DNA from 2 places in the Herbidospora sp. RD11066 genome. Region 2 is predicted to be linked to the other one. Evidence: riboswitches for the same ligand, from Rfam matches in the RefSeq annotation. Region 2 holds a riboswitch; the other holds the start of a gene.
The links. Region 2 has a riboswitch for S-adenosylmethionine ahead of thrC (threonine synthase). Riboswitches for the same ligand answer to the same signal wherever they lie in the genome.

Region 1: it holds a riboswitch for S-adenosylmethionine, as region 2 does, so the genes downstream of both, ACYQ78_RS11070 (aminotransferase class V-fold PLP-dependent enzyme) here and thrC (threonine synthase) in region 2, are expected to answer to the same signal.

The regions. Positions count from the first base shown of each region.
Region 1 covers NZ_BAAGDO010000002.1:1,190,024-1,197,138, reverse strand. Annotated here, with positions in the region: gene ACYQ78_RS11080 (helix-turn-helix transcriptional regulator) at 1-29, shown strand, start outside; gene ACYQ78_RS11075 (SDR family NAD(P)-dependent oxidoreductase) at 100-819, shown strand; gene ACYQ78_RS11070 (aminotransferase class V-fold PLP-dependent enzyme) at 885-2,078, opposite strand; SAM riboswitch class IV at 2,092-2,207, opposite strand; gene ACYQ78_RS11065 (DNRLRE domain-containing protein) at 2,757-4,106, shown strand; gene ACYQ78_RS11060 (TetR family transcriptional regulator) at 4,195-4,848, opposite strand; gene ACYQ78_RS11055 (quinone oxidoreductase family protein) at 4,963-5,943, shown strand; gene ACYQ78_RS11050 (metalloregulator ArsR/SmtB family transcription factor) at 6,256-6,582, opposite strand; gene ACYQ78_RS11045 (hypothetical protein) at 6,752-7,115, opposite strand, start outside.
Region 2 covers NZ_BAAGDO010000005.1:24,180-31,294, reverse strand. Annotated here, with positions in the region: gene groL (chaperonin GroEL) at 1-581, opposite strand, end outside; gene ACYQ78_RS20335 (cold-shock protein) at 864-1,064, opposite strand; gene ACYQ78_RS20330 (MoaD/ThiS family protein) at 1,389-1,664, opposite strand; gene thrC (threonine synthase) at 1,688-2,932, opposite strand; SAM riboswitch class I at 2,947-3,085, opposite strand; gene ACYQ78_RS20320 (RNA polymerase sigma factor) at 3,143-3,703, opposite strand; gene ACYQ78_RS20315 (alpha,alpha-trehalose-phosphate synthase (UDP-forming)) at 3,800-5,224, shown strand; gene ACYQ78_RS20310 (MFS transporter) at 5,272-6,426, shown strand; gene ACYQ78_RS20305 (hypothetical protein) at 6,404-7,003, opposite strand; gene otsB (trehalose-phosphatase) at 7,014-7,115, opposite strand, start outside.

The sequences.
Region 1 (7,115 bases), on a different contig from region 2:
GGTACCTGGAGCTCTACCTCCCGCGCTGAGGGTGGTGGTACCGGTCCCCGGATACGTGCGCACTGTTCACTTCCCGGGCCCCTCGCCAGGCTGAACCCCATGAACCGATTCGACGGCAAGATCGCACTCATCACCGGCGGCACGAGCGGCATCGGCCTGGCGACCGCCCGGCGGCTGCTCGCCGAGGGCGCCCACGTGATCGTCACCGGCCGCGACAAGCGCAGACTCGACGCCGCCGTGGAGCACCTGGGCGGGGGAGAGCGCGTGCGGGCCGTGCGCGGTGACGTGGCGAACCCCGCCGACCTCGCCGACTACGGCCATCTCGACGTCGTCTTCGCGAACGCGGGCATGGCCACGTTCCAGCCCCTCGACCAGATCACCGAAGCCGAGTTCGACCGTCTCCTGGCCGTCAACGTCAAAGGCGTGTTCCTCACCCTGCGCACGACGCTTCCGCTGCTGGCCGACGGCGGCGCGATCGTGATCAACGCGTCGTGGGCGCTGCACCGGGGAATGCCCGGCGCCTCCCTGTACGCCGCCACCAAGGCGGCCGTGCACAACCTGGCCCGCACCCTCGCGGCGGAACTGGCCCCGAGGGGGATCCGGGTCAACTCCGTCAGCCCCGGCTACATCGAGACCCCGATGTTCCACGAGCACATCTCCGCCGAAGCGGCCGCCGCCGTGATCACCACAGTCGCGGCCGGCCGCCTCGGCACCCCGGAAGACGTCGCCGCCGCGGTCGCCTTCCTCGCCTCCGGCGACGCGTCCTACGTCAACGGACAGGACCTGGTGGTGGACGGCGGCCTGGTCGCCGTCGTCTAGCGTCCGGCGGTGCGGGTCCACCGAGGAGCGCGAGGGGGCGGATGCCCCCTTCGCCCCCTAGATGACTACAGCTCGCGGAGTGCCGCCAGGAGGCGGTCGACGTGTTCGTCGGTGCTGCCGATGCCGATCGAGGCGCGGACCGCGCCGCCGATGTCGTCGCAGCCGCCCTCGCCCACGCCCAGCAGATGCCGCACGAACGGGTGGGCGCAGAACTTCCCGTCGCGGACGCCGATGCCGTGGTCCTCGGACAGTCGTTCCGCCACCTCACGCGCGGTGTGACCGTCGACGACGAAGGAGACGATCCCCACCCGGGGATGATCGGCCGGCCAGAGCCCCAGTTCGTGCACGCCGTCGATGGCGGCGATCCCCGCCCGCAGCCGCGTGAGCAGGCGTTCCTCCTCCTGTACGAGGCTGGGCCAGCCCGTCCGGGCCAGGTGCTCGCAGGCGGCGGCGAGCGCGATGGCGCCCAGCACATTGGGGGTGCCCGCCTCGTGCCGGGCCTCGACGTCGCTCTGCCATTCGGCCTCGTCGCCCACCGCGACCACGGCCCCGCCGCCCTTCAGGTAGGGCTCGGCACCCTCCAGCCAGTCACGCCGCCCCACCAGCACACCGGCCCCGAAGGGCGCGTACACCTTGTGCCCCGAGAACGCCACGTAGTCGAGGTCGAGCGCGGCCAGGTTGAGGGGACGATGCGGCACGAACTGGGCGGCGTCCACCGCGATCCGCGCGCCGTGCCGGTGCGCGATGTGCGCGAGCCCCGCGATCGGCCACAGCTCCCCGGTGACGTTGGAGGCCGCCGTGACCACCAGCAGCGCGGGCCCGTCGATCGCCGCCAGCGCCTCGTCGGCCGCCCGCACCGCCTCACCGGGCAGCGTGGGCGGCGCGAGCCGGACCGGCTTCGACCAGGGCAGCAGCGTGGCATGGTGCTCGGTGTCGAAGACCACCACCGTGGTCCCCTCCGGCAGGCTCCTGGCCAGCAGGTTCATCGCGTCGGTGGTGTTCCGGGTGAAGATGAGCGCGTCGTCGGGCCGGGCCCCTGCGAACGACTTGATCGTGCGCCGCGCCTGCTCGTACCGCGCGGTCGTGAGCTGTGAGGCGTACCCCGCGCCGCGGTGCACGCTGGAGTAGGCGGGCAGCGCCTCGGCCACGGCGACGCTGACCGCCTCGAGACAGGGCGCGCTCGCCGCGTAGTCGAGATTGGCGTAGGACACCAGCGCGCCACCGCGCACCGGGACATCAAGGGACAACACGGCGGACACAGTGCCTCCAGAGGCCACGCGCTTGCCCGCCGCACCACGCGACGGACCAGGTCCTCACCCGGGGCACCCCGCCGCGGACGCGAGGGTTGCCGGCCAGCAAGCCGGGGCTATGCGCTGGCACTCATGACCTACAGCCGGAACTATAACCCGACGATCAGCCCCGAGCGCAAGTGGCATCTTGCGGCCCTCGAATTTTCTGTATGTTAATTTGTTATTAATATACTTAGTAAAGGTGGGTCGATTGGTCTTCTCGCCATATTCGGGCCGAGACTTCTGGCATTCGCTCGCGATCGGGCTGTGATGCGAGTCATTGACGGAGAGCTCTCGCAAATGAGTCGCGCTCCATGCGTTGCCGGGGCAGAGATCGGCCCACCTGGACCTCGCTAGCGGTCTCGGTCGGACTCGGCGCATCAAGGCAGTGTGCGGGCATGTGGTCAAGGTCGCCACACCGCCACCGTCCTCGGGCCGTCTGCTCGGCGACCGCACTCCCGCGGGAAGCCGGATCACTTCGGGAATGGGCGCGCGCCCCCTGAAGGCCGCCGGTCAAACGCTCATGGCCATCCCTCACGGCAAATAGGCGGGATTTGTCGAACATTTCCAGGTGCATTTTGGTAAGGGATTTTGTTACCGTCCTTGGGCGATGCCAATGATCATCTCCGCGACCCGAGGAGCTCGATGATGTCTGCACCATCCCTCCTGCGGAGGAGGGCACTCTCCCTGCTCGCCACGGCCGTGACGGCGGCCGGGCTCGTCACCCTCCCGGCCGTGCCCTCGCACGCCTCCGACCCGGCGACGACCGAGCTCGCGATCACCGTGTTCCCTGGCGACGAGATCACCGTCCCTTCGGACACCAACGCGAACGATCCGGCGACGACTGATGACGACCTCCTCCTCGTCGGCGCCCTGCCCGGCGGCTCCCGGAACCGGGCCTACCTGAGGTTCGGCACGGCGATGCTGCCTCCCGGCGTCGTCACCTCGGCCACGCTCCGGTTCAGCAACCTGACTGCGCCGACGTGCGGGAGCCAGCCAGGGGAGGGGATCGAGGCGCGCCGGCTCACCGGACCCTATGACCCCGCTTTCCTGCACTGGGGCAACAAGCCGGACTCCACACCCGACGGCGCGCACCTCGCCGCGGTCGAATGCGGCGTCCACGCGGAGTCGGTGGAGTGGCAGCTCAAGGACATCGTTCAGGACTGGGTCGACGGCGCCCCCAACCACGGAATCGTGCTCCAGCACCCCGACGAGAGTCTCGACGACGGCTACTCGCTGCTCACGCCGATGGCGAACTACGGGTTTCCCCAGCCTCGGATCGAGATCACGATGACCATCACCTCGGCCCCCGAGGTCCGGACGGTCGTCCTCACCCCCTCCTACCAGGCGCCCGACGGCACCATGATGCTGCTCAGGACCGCTCCCCGCTTCCTGCTGAAGATGTCCGACCGTTTCGGCGGCACCATGAAGGGCGAGTACGAGATCGAACACGACCCCGCCGCCGGTCAGATCTGGACCGGTTTCTCCGGCACCACGAGATCCGGCGGGCTGATCCACACGAACGTCCCGCCGGGACTGATCCAGGACGGCTGGCAGATCCGCTGGCGCGCCCGCGCCCACAACCTCACGGCCGGCACGGTGTCCGGCTGGACGCCCTGGCAGGTCCAGGTCGTCCACCTCGCCCCACCGGAGATCGCCTCACCCGAGATCCTCCCGGCGCTCCAGACCGGCGGCACGACGGTGGTCTCCAGCCTCACCCCGCAGCTGCGCGCCGTCGTCACCCACCCTTACGAGGACCTGGAGACGGTCCGCTTCGAGGTCGAACACGATCCGGACGTGCCCGAACAGGGCACCGGCCTGATCTGGACCGGCGGCTTCGGCCCGGGCTACCTGGCGGGCGGCCTCCGCACGGTCACCGTGCCGGCGGGCAAACTGTCTGACGGCTGGCAGATCCGCTGGCGCGTCCGCGCCACCTCCTCGGTGGACGTGCCGGCGTCGACCGACTGGCAGAAGGCCACCGTCGCCCTGAACCCCTGACCATGTACTGAAACAGCCCTCAGTGCGGCGTGCTGAGGGATTGATCGAGCTCAGCTGCGAGACATCGTCCATGCGCGGAGACGCCCCGCTATGTCGAGGTCGTTTCCGTCAGCCCGTTGGCGAAGGTCCGCAAGAGGTGGTCGAGGCGTGGGCCGAAGTCGAGGACCGCGTGGCCCCACGACGGCACCTCCTCGTACAGCGCGGCGAGCGTCGGGGTTGGATGCGACGCCTGCCAGAAGCCGGCGGCCAGGACGACCGACACGGCCAGCAGGTCGACGATCTGCTCGGCCGTCAGGCTGCTCACCCGCGCCAGCGTGGCCGCGATCTCGTTGTGGGCGGCGAAGGCGTTGGTCTTGTACCGGCGCGCGGTCTCGATGTCGACGTCACCTTCGAGGTGCAGCGTCACGTGGGTCAGCAGGTCGCAGAACAGCGGGAGCGAGATGAGCGTCCGGCTGATCACCGCCGCGGTCTGCGTGGGGTCGAGCGCGGTGCGGTCTGCGACGTCCGCCGTGACGGCGTCGCGCCACCGGCCCCAGCCGCGTTCGGCCAGCTCCAGGAGGAGTTGTTCCTTGCCGGCGTAGTAGCGGCGCACGCCGGTCCGGTGCAGCCCGGCCCGTTCGGTGACCGCGGCCAGGGTGACGTGGCGGACGCCACCGAGTTCGAGCGCGAGCTCCTCGGCCGCGTTCAGCAGTTCCTCGGCCCGGCGTTCCTTGTCCTCGCTCGATCGAGCCCTCTGCCGCATGCCCGCGAGCCTAGGGCATCTCGCATCGTCGTCCTTAACGCATCGCGAGGTGCGTTACAGTGCTCAGTTAACGCATCATTTAGTGCGTTAACTCGATGAAAGAGGCGACACCACGTGAAAGCCGTCCAGGTCACCGCGTTCGGAGACCCGAGCGTCCTGTCGGTCACCGAGCTGCCCGACCCGACCCCCGGGCCGGGGCAGATCGCCGTCGACGTCACCCATTCGGCGGTCGGGCTGATCGACCTGTTCTTCCGGCAGGGCCTCTACCGCGACCGTCCGGGCATGCCGCAGCCGCCGTTCGTGCCAGGGTTGGAGGTCGCGGGAACGGTACGTGCCCTCGGCGAGGGTGTCACCGGATTCGCCGTGGGGGAGCGGGTCGTCTCGATGTCCGGCACCGGCACCGGCGGCTACGCGTCGATCTACCTGGCCGACGCCTCGCGTGTCGCGTCGACGGAACGCCACGGCCTCGACCCCGCCCTCGCGGTCGCCGTCGTCCCGAACGCGGCGATGGCCTACGCCGCGCTCAAGGAGGTGGCCCACCTGGCGGAGGGCGAGAGCGTCCTCGTCCACGGCGCGCTCGGAGGGTTCGCGGCGGCGTTCCCCGGCATGGCGCGTCGACTGGGCGCGTCACGCGTCGCCGGGACCGTCCGCAGCGGGAAACTGGCGGCCGCGTCCACGACCAAACTGCCCTATGACCTGGTCGTCGACTCCGCCGGTCTGCCGGAGGTGTTCGGCGACGAGAAGTTCGACGTCGTGATCGACGCGGTCGGCGGCGAGGTCCGCACGCACAGCCTGTCGTTGGTGAAGCCGGGCGGCCGCATCATCGTGGGCGGCAACGCCAGCGGAGACTGGAACCACCACGTGGACACCAACCAGCTGTGGCTGGGCGCCATCACCGTGGCCGGATTCAACGCGGGCGTCTACCTGCCCACCCACCCACAGGTCGTCCGCCCCGCACTCGACGCCGCCCTGGAGGTCGTGGCGGCCGGGCTCGGCGAGATGGAGGTGGACGTCCTCCCGTTCGACCAGGCCGTCATCGCGCATGAGCGCATGGAGTCCCGCGACGTCGCCGGCCGCATCGTCCTGACCCCATAGTCGATGCGGATGTGGCGTTGCCCCATCTGGGCGATCTGCCGGCTGTTGACCGTGTCTGGCGCCGATGCCGCTCTGGCCCCGCCGTCGCGAGCGGGATCGGGATCACGGTGATCACTAAGAGCTCCTAGCAAAATGGCTCCGGTGCCCGACAACTCGCCTTTGCCAAGCGCCGCCTATGCAGGTGACGCATCTCGCCGCACCGGCGCCGGGTTCAGTTGGCTTCATTTCGTTAGGAGCTCTAAGTGATCCGCGATCGTCCTGCGAGTCCGGCCCCAAGAAGAGACGATCAGCGATGCCCCAGATCTGTCGTCTTCAGCGAGCCGGAGGGCTGAAGATCGCCCCCAGGCGGGCCACCGTTTCGGGGATCACCCGGTAGTACACCCAGGTCCCGCGCCGTTCGCCGTCGATGAGGCCCGCGGTGCGCAGGACCTTCAGGTGGTGCGAGATCGTGGGGGCGGTGAGGTCGAAGGCGTCGGTCAGGTCGCAGACGCACGCCTCGCCGCCCTCATGGGACCCGATCATCGACAGCAGCCGCAGCCTGACCGGATCGGCCACCGCCTTGAGCAGGGAGGCGAGCGCCTCGGCGTCCTGCTCCGACAGCGGCACACAGGTGAGCGGCGGACAACACTCGATCGTCATGATGCCCTCCCCTGCTTAGACGTCCTTCGAAATCATAGCCGCGCGTACCCGAAGAGTAAGAACACCGCGATGCCACACAGAACCGACGGCGGTCACCGGAACCGACGCGCGCCGAAGGCGAAAGAAGGTGGCGGTGCCCTACCTCTCGGCGAGCAGGTGGGGAAGGCGATCATGCCCACGCAGCAGGATTCCGGTGGTCTGGACGGCGAACAGGACTCCCGCGATCGCCGACGCCGCCCACCTGCGTGGCGGGCCGGTGGTGACCAGGTGGCCGCTGACCGAGAACGCCGAACAGCCTGGCGACCAGCGGCAGCGGGCTGATCACGGCCATGGCGGCGCAGAAGGCGGAAAGGGCGACCCCGCACCGCCTCTCGCTCGGCTGCCGTTTCGGGCGGTGCCCTCGCCAGATGACGAGGGCGTGTAGCGGGACCGCAGTCAGGCCGTACACGATGGCCAGGATCACCAGCACCGGGCGCCAGCTGAAGCGGGACAGCAACCACCCGGTCAGCGACAGGAAGATCGACGATGCGAGT
Region 2 (7,115 bases):
AAGCGCATACCCTCGGTGAGCTCGAGCTCGAGGCCGAAGGCGTTGCTCTCCTCGACGGTGATGACGCCTTCCTTGCCGACCTTGTCCATCGCTTCCGCGATGAGCTCGCCGATCTCGGTGTCACCGGCGGAGATCGAGGCGGTGGAGGCGATCTGCTCCTTCGTCTCGACGTCCTTCGCGAGCTTGGAAAGCTCCTCGCTGACGCGCTCGACGGCGGCCTCGATGCCCTTCTTCAGGGACATCGGGTTGGCGCCGGCGGCGACGTTGCGCAGACCCTCGCGCACCAGCGCCTGGGCGAGCACGGTGGCGGTGGTGGTGCCGTCACCCGCGACGTCGTCGGTCTTCTTCGCGACTTCCTTGACGAGCTCGGCCCCGATCTTCTCCCACGGGTCTTCGAGCTCGATCTCCTTGGCGATGGAGACACCGTCGTTGGTGATCGTGGGGGCGCCCCACTTCTTCTCCAGCACGACGTTTCGGCCCTTGGGGCCGAGGGTCACCTTGACGGCGTCGGCGAGCTGGTTCATACCGCGCTCGAGACCGCGCCGGGCTTCCTCGTCAAACGCGATCATCTTGGCTGCCATAAGGCTGGACCTCCCAGTAAGAGGGTGGCTTCGAAAGAGAGGACCGAGCCGACGCCCGCGACGGCAAGGCCCGCATACCCTTTGGCAGGCCCCATCGCCTCGATCCGTATGGTTGGCACTCCCGGCCGGGGAGTGCCAACCAACTGTTTAGCACTCTCACCGGTCGAGTGCAAGCCGAAGGCCGACGACCAGCACCTCCACGAAAGAAGAGCCCGGACCGCAGGCTGCGGACCGGGCTCCACGTCGTTGGGGGTTGTGGGGTTGATTACTGCCTGGTGGGGATCAGACGGTCCGGACACCCTCCGCCTGTGGACCCTTCTGTCCCTGCGTGATGTCGAACTCGACACGCTGACCCTGCTCCAGGGCCTTGTAGCCGTCCATCATGATTGCCGAGTAATGGACGAAAACGTCCTTACCACCGTCTACCGCGATGAAGCCGTAGCCCTTGTCCGCGTTAAACCATTTGACGGTGCCCTGCGCCACTTTCCGACTCCTCTTGCTGGGCCTGGCAACGGATCCGCCCATTCCACCGCTGATCCGTGACCTTTCGAGCCGTTCTTCCCGGCTACGTCGATCGTTCTCGACCATACACATGGCAAGGCGTGGGACAACAGAGTCAATCGACCCCTGACTTGTTGTCGTTCGCCCAAAGCGAGAGGGCTTCTTTTTCGGTTAGAGATTGGTTGGTTGAGAATTGCACCATATGCCATGGCACTCATTAAGCTTCGATAACGATAGAAGTGCAGGTAAACATAGAAACACCCACGCACTGTAGGAGTACGTGGGTGTGGGAAAGGCTGCGGAAGGTTACCCTCCGGCTACGGCGGGGATCACCGAAATCTGTACGCCGGCCGGGGTTGGAGTGTCCAAACCTTCGGAGAAACGGACGTCCTCTTCTCCGACGTAGACGTTGACAAAACGCCGCACCTTGCCCGATTCATCGAGGATCCGGGCCCCGATCCCGGGGTAGTCGGCTTCGAGCTTCTCGAACACCTCGCGCAGCGTCGCCCCTTCGCCGGCCACCTCGGCCACGCCTCCGGTGTACGTACGGAGAATCGTCGGAATCCGCACTGAAACACTCATGATGATGTTCTCCTTACGAGGCGTTAGTTGGCGAATGCGGTGCGGAAGGCGTCGAGAGACGGCCGGATGACCGCCGTCGGGCGGGCCTCCGCCTGCACGGCGTCGAGGGTCTTGAGTCCCTCGCCCGTGTTGAGGACCACCGTGGTGGCCTCGGGGTCGATGACCCCGGCCTCCGTGAGCTTGCGCAGCACACCGACCGTGACACCGCCGGCGGTCTCGGCGAAGACGCCCTCGGTGCGGGCCAGCAGCCGGATCGCCGAGACGATCTCGGGGTCGGTGACGTCCTCGACGGCCCCGCCGGTGCGCCGGGCGATGTCGAGCACGTAGGGCCCGTCGGCCGGGTTGCCGATGGCCAGCGACTTGGCGATCGTGTCGGGCTTCACGGGGCGCACGACGTCGTGCCCGGCCTTGTAGGCGGCCGAGACCGGCGAGCAGCCCTCGGCCTGGGCGCCGAAGATCTTGTAGGGGGTGTCCTCCACCAGCCCGAGCGCGATGAGCTCCTTGAAGCCCTTGTCGATCTTGGTGAGCTGGGAGCCCGAGGCGATCGGGATGATGATCTGCTCGGGGATGCGCCACCCGAGCTGCTCGGCGATCTCGTAGGCCAGCGTCTTGGAGCCTTCGGCGTAGTAGGGCCGCAGGTTCACGTTGACGAAGCCCCACTTCTCACCCAGCGGGTCGCCGATGAGCTCGGAGCAGAAGCGGTTGACCTCGTCGTAGCTGCCCTCGATGCCGACCAGCTTGCCGCCGTACACGGACGCGACGACGATCTTGGCCTCTTCGAGGTTCGACGGGATGAACACGCACGAGTCGAGCCCGGCCCGCGCGGCGGCGGCGCCGACGGCGCCCGCGAGGTTGCCGGTCGACGAGCACGAAAGGGTTGTGAACCCGAAGTTACGGGCCGCCTCAACCGCGATCGACACGACGCGGTCCTTGAACGAGTGGGTCGGGTTGCCCGAGTCGTCCTTCACGTAGAGGTCGCGGAGCCCGAGCTCGGCGCCGAGGTTCCCGGCGTGGTGGAGCTTGGTCCAGCCGGGCTGGAGGTTGGGCTTGTCGGCGACGTTCGCCGGGACGGGCAGCAGGGCCTTGTAACGCCAGATGTTGGCCGGACCGGCGGCGATGTCCTCGCGGGTCACGGTGCCGAAGTCGTACGCCACCTCAAGTGGCCCGAAACAGTCCTGACAGGCGAAGATCGGACCGAGGTCGTAGCGGGCGCCACACTCGCGGCAGGAGAGGGCGACGGCGGGTCCGAAGTCGTGCTGAAGCGCCATGAAGCGAGGCCTTTCCCTCATCTTCGCCTGCGACCGCCTTGATCACAGGCCGGAATTGGCACCTGTTCCGATCGGCCTCGCCCCGTGGCGAGTTGAATCGGAATGGTTGCCGGGGCTTCGCAGGGCCGGTCCCTCCACCCCTCTGGATGAGCAAATATTCAGTTGTCCACAAAACTGTACCTTGGACCCGTCAGAGTCCGAATCGCTGTCTCACCTTCCGAGATATCCGTCGCCCAGCGAGGCCTGGATGTGCTTCCTGGCCTGGTGGATGCGGCTCTTGGCGGTGCCGAGCGGGATGCCGAGCTGCGCGGCGATGTCGGAGTAGTCGAGCTGCACGATGTCGCAGAGCACCAGCGCGCGGGCCAGATCGGGCTTCTCGGCCTCCAGCGCCTCGATGGCGTCGAGCAGGTCGAGGCGGGCGCCGGCGATCACGCTGACCCGGTGGGGGTCGGGCCGCTGCTCGGCCAGGTCGTCGCTCGACTGCTCGGCGGAGCGGCGCTTCAAAGTGCGGTAGGTGGTGCGGGCGCAGTTGGCGGTCACGATGTGCAGCCAGGTGGAGAAGCGGGAGCGGCCCTCGAAACGGCCGATGTTGCGGGCCACCGCGAGCAGGGTGTCCTGACAGGCCTCTTCGGCGTCCTGACGATAAGGGAGAAGGCGTTCGCAGTGGCGCAGCACATCGGGTTCGACGCGGCGCAGCAGTTCGCCGAGGGCGACGTGGTCGCCGGTGGCCGCGGTGCGGGCCAGTTCCTCGGTGGTCTCGTCAAGCGGCATTGACTGCCCCGATTCTTCGGCGGCCGGGGGTTTCCTGACATCCTATTGTCGACGACATCTTTTCTTAGTCCTCCGGCCATCTGGGGTGTGCCCACCGTGAGTTCAACGCTGATCGCCTCCAACCGCGGGCCCGTCTCGTTCATCCTCTCGGATGACGGCGCGCTGACGATGCGGAGAGGCGGCGGCGGACTGGTGTCCGGTTTGTCAGAAGTGGCCGGAGGTGACGACCATCTGTGGGTCTGCGCCGCGCTCACCGACGGCGACCGCAGCGCCGTCCGGGTGGCCCCCGAGGGCCGCATCGACCGCGCGGGTTACGACACCGGGCCCGTACGCATGCTCGACATCCCCCCGGCCGTCTTCCACCGGGCCTACAACGCGGTCGCCAACTCCACCCTGTGGTTCGTCGGCCACCTGCTCTACAACACCCCGTTCGCGCCCACCTTCGACACCCGGTTCCAGCGCGAGTGGGAGTCCTACCGCGAGTACAACGGGATGTTCGCGCTGGCCCTGGCCGAAGAGGCGGCCCACGGCGCCAAGGTCCTGATCCAGGACTACCACCTGACGCTGGCCCCGGCGATGCTCCGCGTCGACCGGCCCGACCTGCGGGTGGCCCACTTCTCCCACACCCCGTGGGCGCCGCCCGAATACTTCGCGCTGCTGCCCGACATGATCGCGGCCGAGATCCTCCAGGGCGTGCTGGGCGCCGACCACGCCGGGTTCCTGACCGAGCGGTGGGCGAGCGCGTTCATCGACTGCTGTGAGGCCGTGCTCGGCGCGCGGGTCGACCGGTCGGCCATGACGGTCGAGTTCGAGGGCCGGATCACCCAGATCGGGGTGCACGCTTTGGGCGTCGACGGCGACGCGCTGCTGGCCCGCGCCGCCGAGCCCGACGTCGAGTCGCACATGCAGGCGATCAAGGAGCAGGTGGGCGACCGGCGGCTGATCGTACGCATCGACCGCACCGAGCTGTCCAAGAACATCGTGCGGGGCATGCTCGCCTATCGCGAGTTCCTGGCCGAGCACCCCGAGTGGCACGGCAAGGTCGTCCACCTCGCCTTCGCCTATCCCTCGCGCCACGACCTGCCCGAATACCGCGAATACACCGCGGCCGTGCAGCGCTGCGCCAAGGAGATCGAAGACGAATACGCCACCGACGACTGGGATCCGCTGATCCTCAACATGCAAGACGACTATCCGCGCTCGCTGGCCGCCTACCGCATGGCCGACGTGCTGCTGGTCAACCCGATCCGCGACGGCATGAACCTGGTCGCCAAAGAGGGGCCGATCCTGTCGCCCCGCTGCGTGCTGGTGCTCTCGCGCGAGGCGGGCGCGGCGGCCGAACTCGGCGCCGACTCGCTCCTGGTCAACCCCTACGACGTCACGGGCACCGCCGCCGCCCTGTACGAAGCCCTGGTCATGCCCGACAAAGAGCGGGCCGAACGCTGCGTGCGGCTGCGTCAGGCGGCCACCGCGATGCCCCCGCAGCGCTGGTTCGCCGACCAGTTGGCCGCTCTGTCCTGACGATGTACGGTTTCCCCGTATATCTATCAATATCGGGGGAATTGCCGGTGTCGACGCCTGCCATCACGTTCACGCGCGACCGGCCCACCTGGTTCGTCTATCTGATGCTGGCGACCTTCGCCACCTACCTGTACGGACTGTCCTCCGCGCTGCCCACCCTGCGCGCCGAACTCGGCGTCACCCAGGCGATCGCCGGTCTCCACGGCACCGGCATGGCCGTCGGCAGCATCCTCACCGGCCTGTCGATGCCCTGGCTCACCAGGCGTTACGGCCGCCGGTTCGCCGTCTGGCTCGGCATCGCGGGCATGAACGCCGGCATGGTGCTGGTGGGCTTCGGCCCGACCCTCGCGTTCACCCTGGCCGGATACAGCATCGCCGGCGGCTTCGCCGCCATCGCCCTGTACGTCTCCATGGCCGCCCTCAGCGACCACCACGGCCCCGCCGGACCGGCCTCGATCAGCGAGGCCAACGCGGTCGGCGTTCTCGCGGGCATCCCGGCGACCTACGGGTTCAGCGTGCTGGCCGAGTCGGTGCTGGGGTGGCGGGCGGCCATGTTCATCCCCGTCGTGCTCACCGCGCTGCTGGCGCTCGGGATGGGCCGGGTCTGGTTCCCCGAGGTCCCGGCCGAGCGGGAGGTGACCCGGGTGCGCAGGCCGTTCGGCTGGCGGTTCCACTTCGCCGGGGCGGTGCTGCTCTGCTGCGTGGCGGTGGAGTTCGTCTTCAACCTCTGGGCCGCCGAGCTGTTCTCCCAGCGGACCGGGCTGTCGCTGGCCGAGGCGGCCACCGGACTGACCGCGATGCTCTCCGGCATCGCCGCCGGACGCTTCGCCGGCGCCGCCCTCACCCTGCGCTTCCCGGTCTGGCAGGTCTTCCTCGGCACCATGGCCGTCACCCTCGTCGGCTGGACGATCTTCTGGTCGACGACCTCCGTCGCCGTCGGCTACGCCGGCCTGGCCGTCAGCGGCGCCGGGATCGGCATGCTGTTCCCCCTGGGCCTGACCCGGATGATCGAGACCTCGGGCGGGCGGCCCGACCAGGCCAGCGGGATCGCCTCGGTGTGGGCGGGGGTGGGCTCGGGCACCGGGCCGTTCGTGCTCGGCGCGCTGGGTGACGCCTTCGGCACCCACACGGCCTTCCTGCTGGCCCCCGCGCTGCTCGGCCTCGCGGCCGGCGGGCTGCTCAGTTCCAGGTCGCAGTTTTGAGGATGGTCGCCAGGCCGGGGGTCTTCCACTGGTCGACGACCAGGATCTTCGACTGCGGCAGGTACCACTCGCGCTGCGTGAAGTAGCCCGCGCGGTTGTACTTGGGCGGGCCGTACATGCAGCTGCCCGTCCACTCGCGGTAGTGGGCGTTGTGACCGGCGCCGACGGGCTTGTAGCCCTTGACGACCGGCTTGGTCTTGAACGACTGCATCCACAGCTTCTTGTTGTAGACGCAGGGGCCGACGTCGGTCGCCGGGCTGTAGGGGCGGCTCGGGTCGTAGGGGTTGAAGGTCTCGTGGCCGACCCTGATGGCGGCCGGGCCGAACACCCAGAAGCTGCGGCACCCCGAGTCGCGGAAGCCGAAGTTCTTGGTGCCCGCCGTGGGGCAGCTGCCGGTGACGATCCGCACGTAGTCGGGGGCGGTCTTGTAGACCTTCCAGTTCGACGGGATCTTGATCGTGAGGCCCTTGCGCAACTGGACGGTCTTGGTGCCCGCCGCAGTGGCAGCGGCGGGAGTGGAGACGAATCCGACCAGGGCGAGGCCGGCGGCTGCCACCGCCAGAGTTCTGGAGATCATGGCGCAGAGGCTACTGTTCGCGGCTTGCAATCGACTTGAGGAGCCCTTCGAGGAAGGCGACCACCCCGTCGGGCCCGTCGACCACCACGTCGGCCTGCTCGGCCAGCGCGGT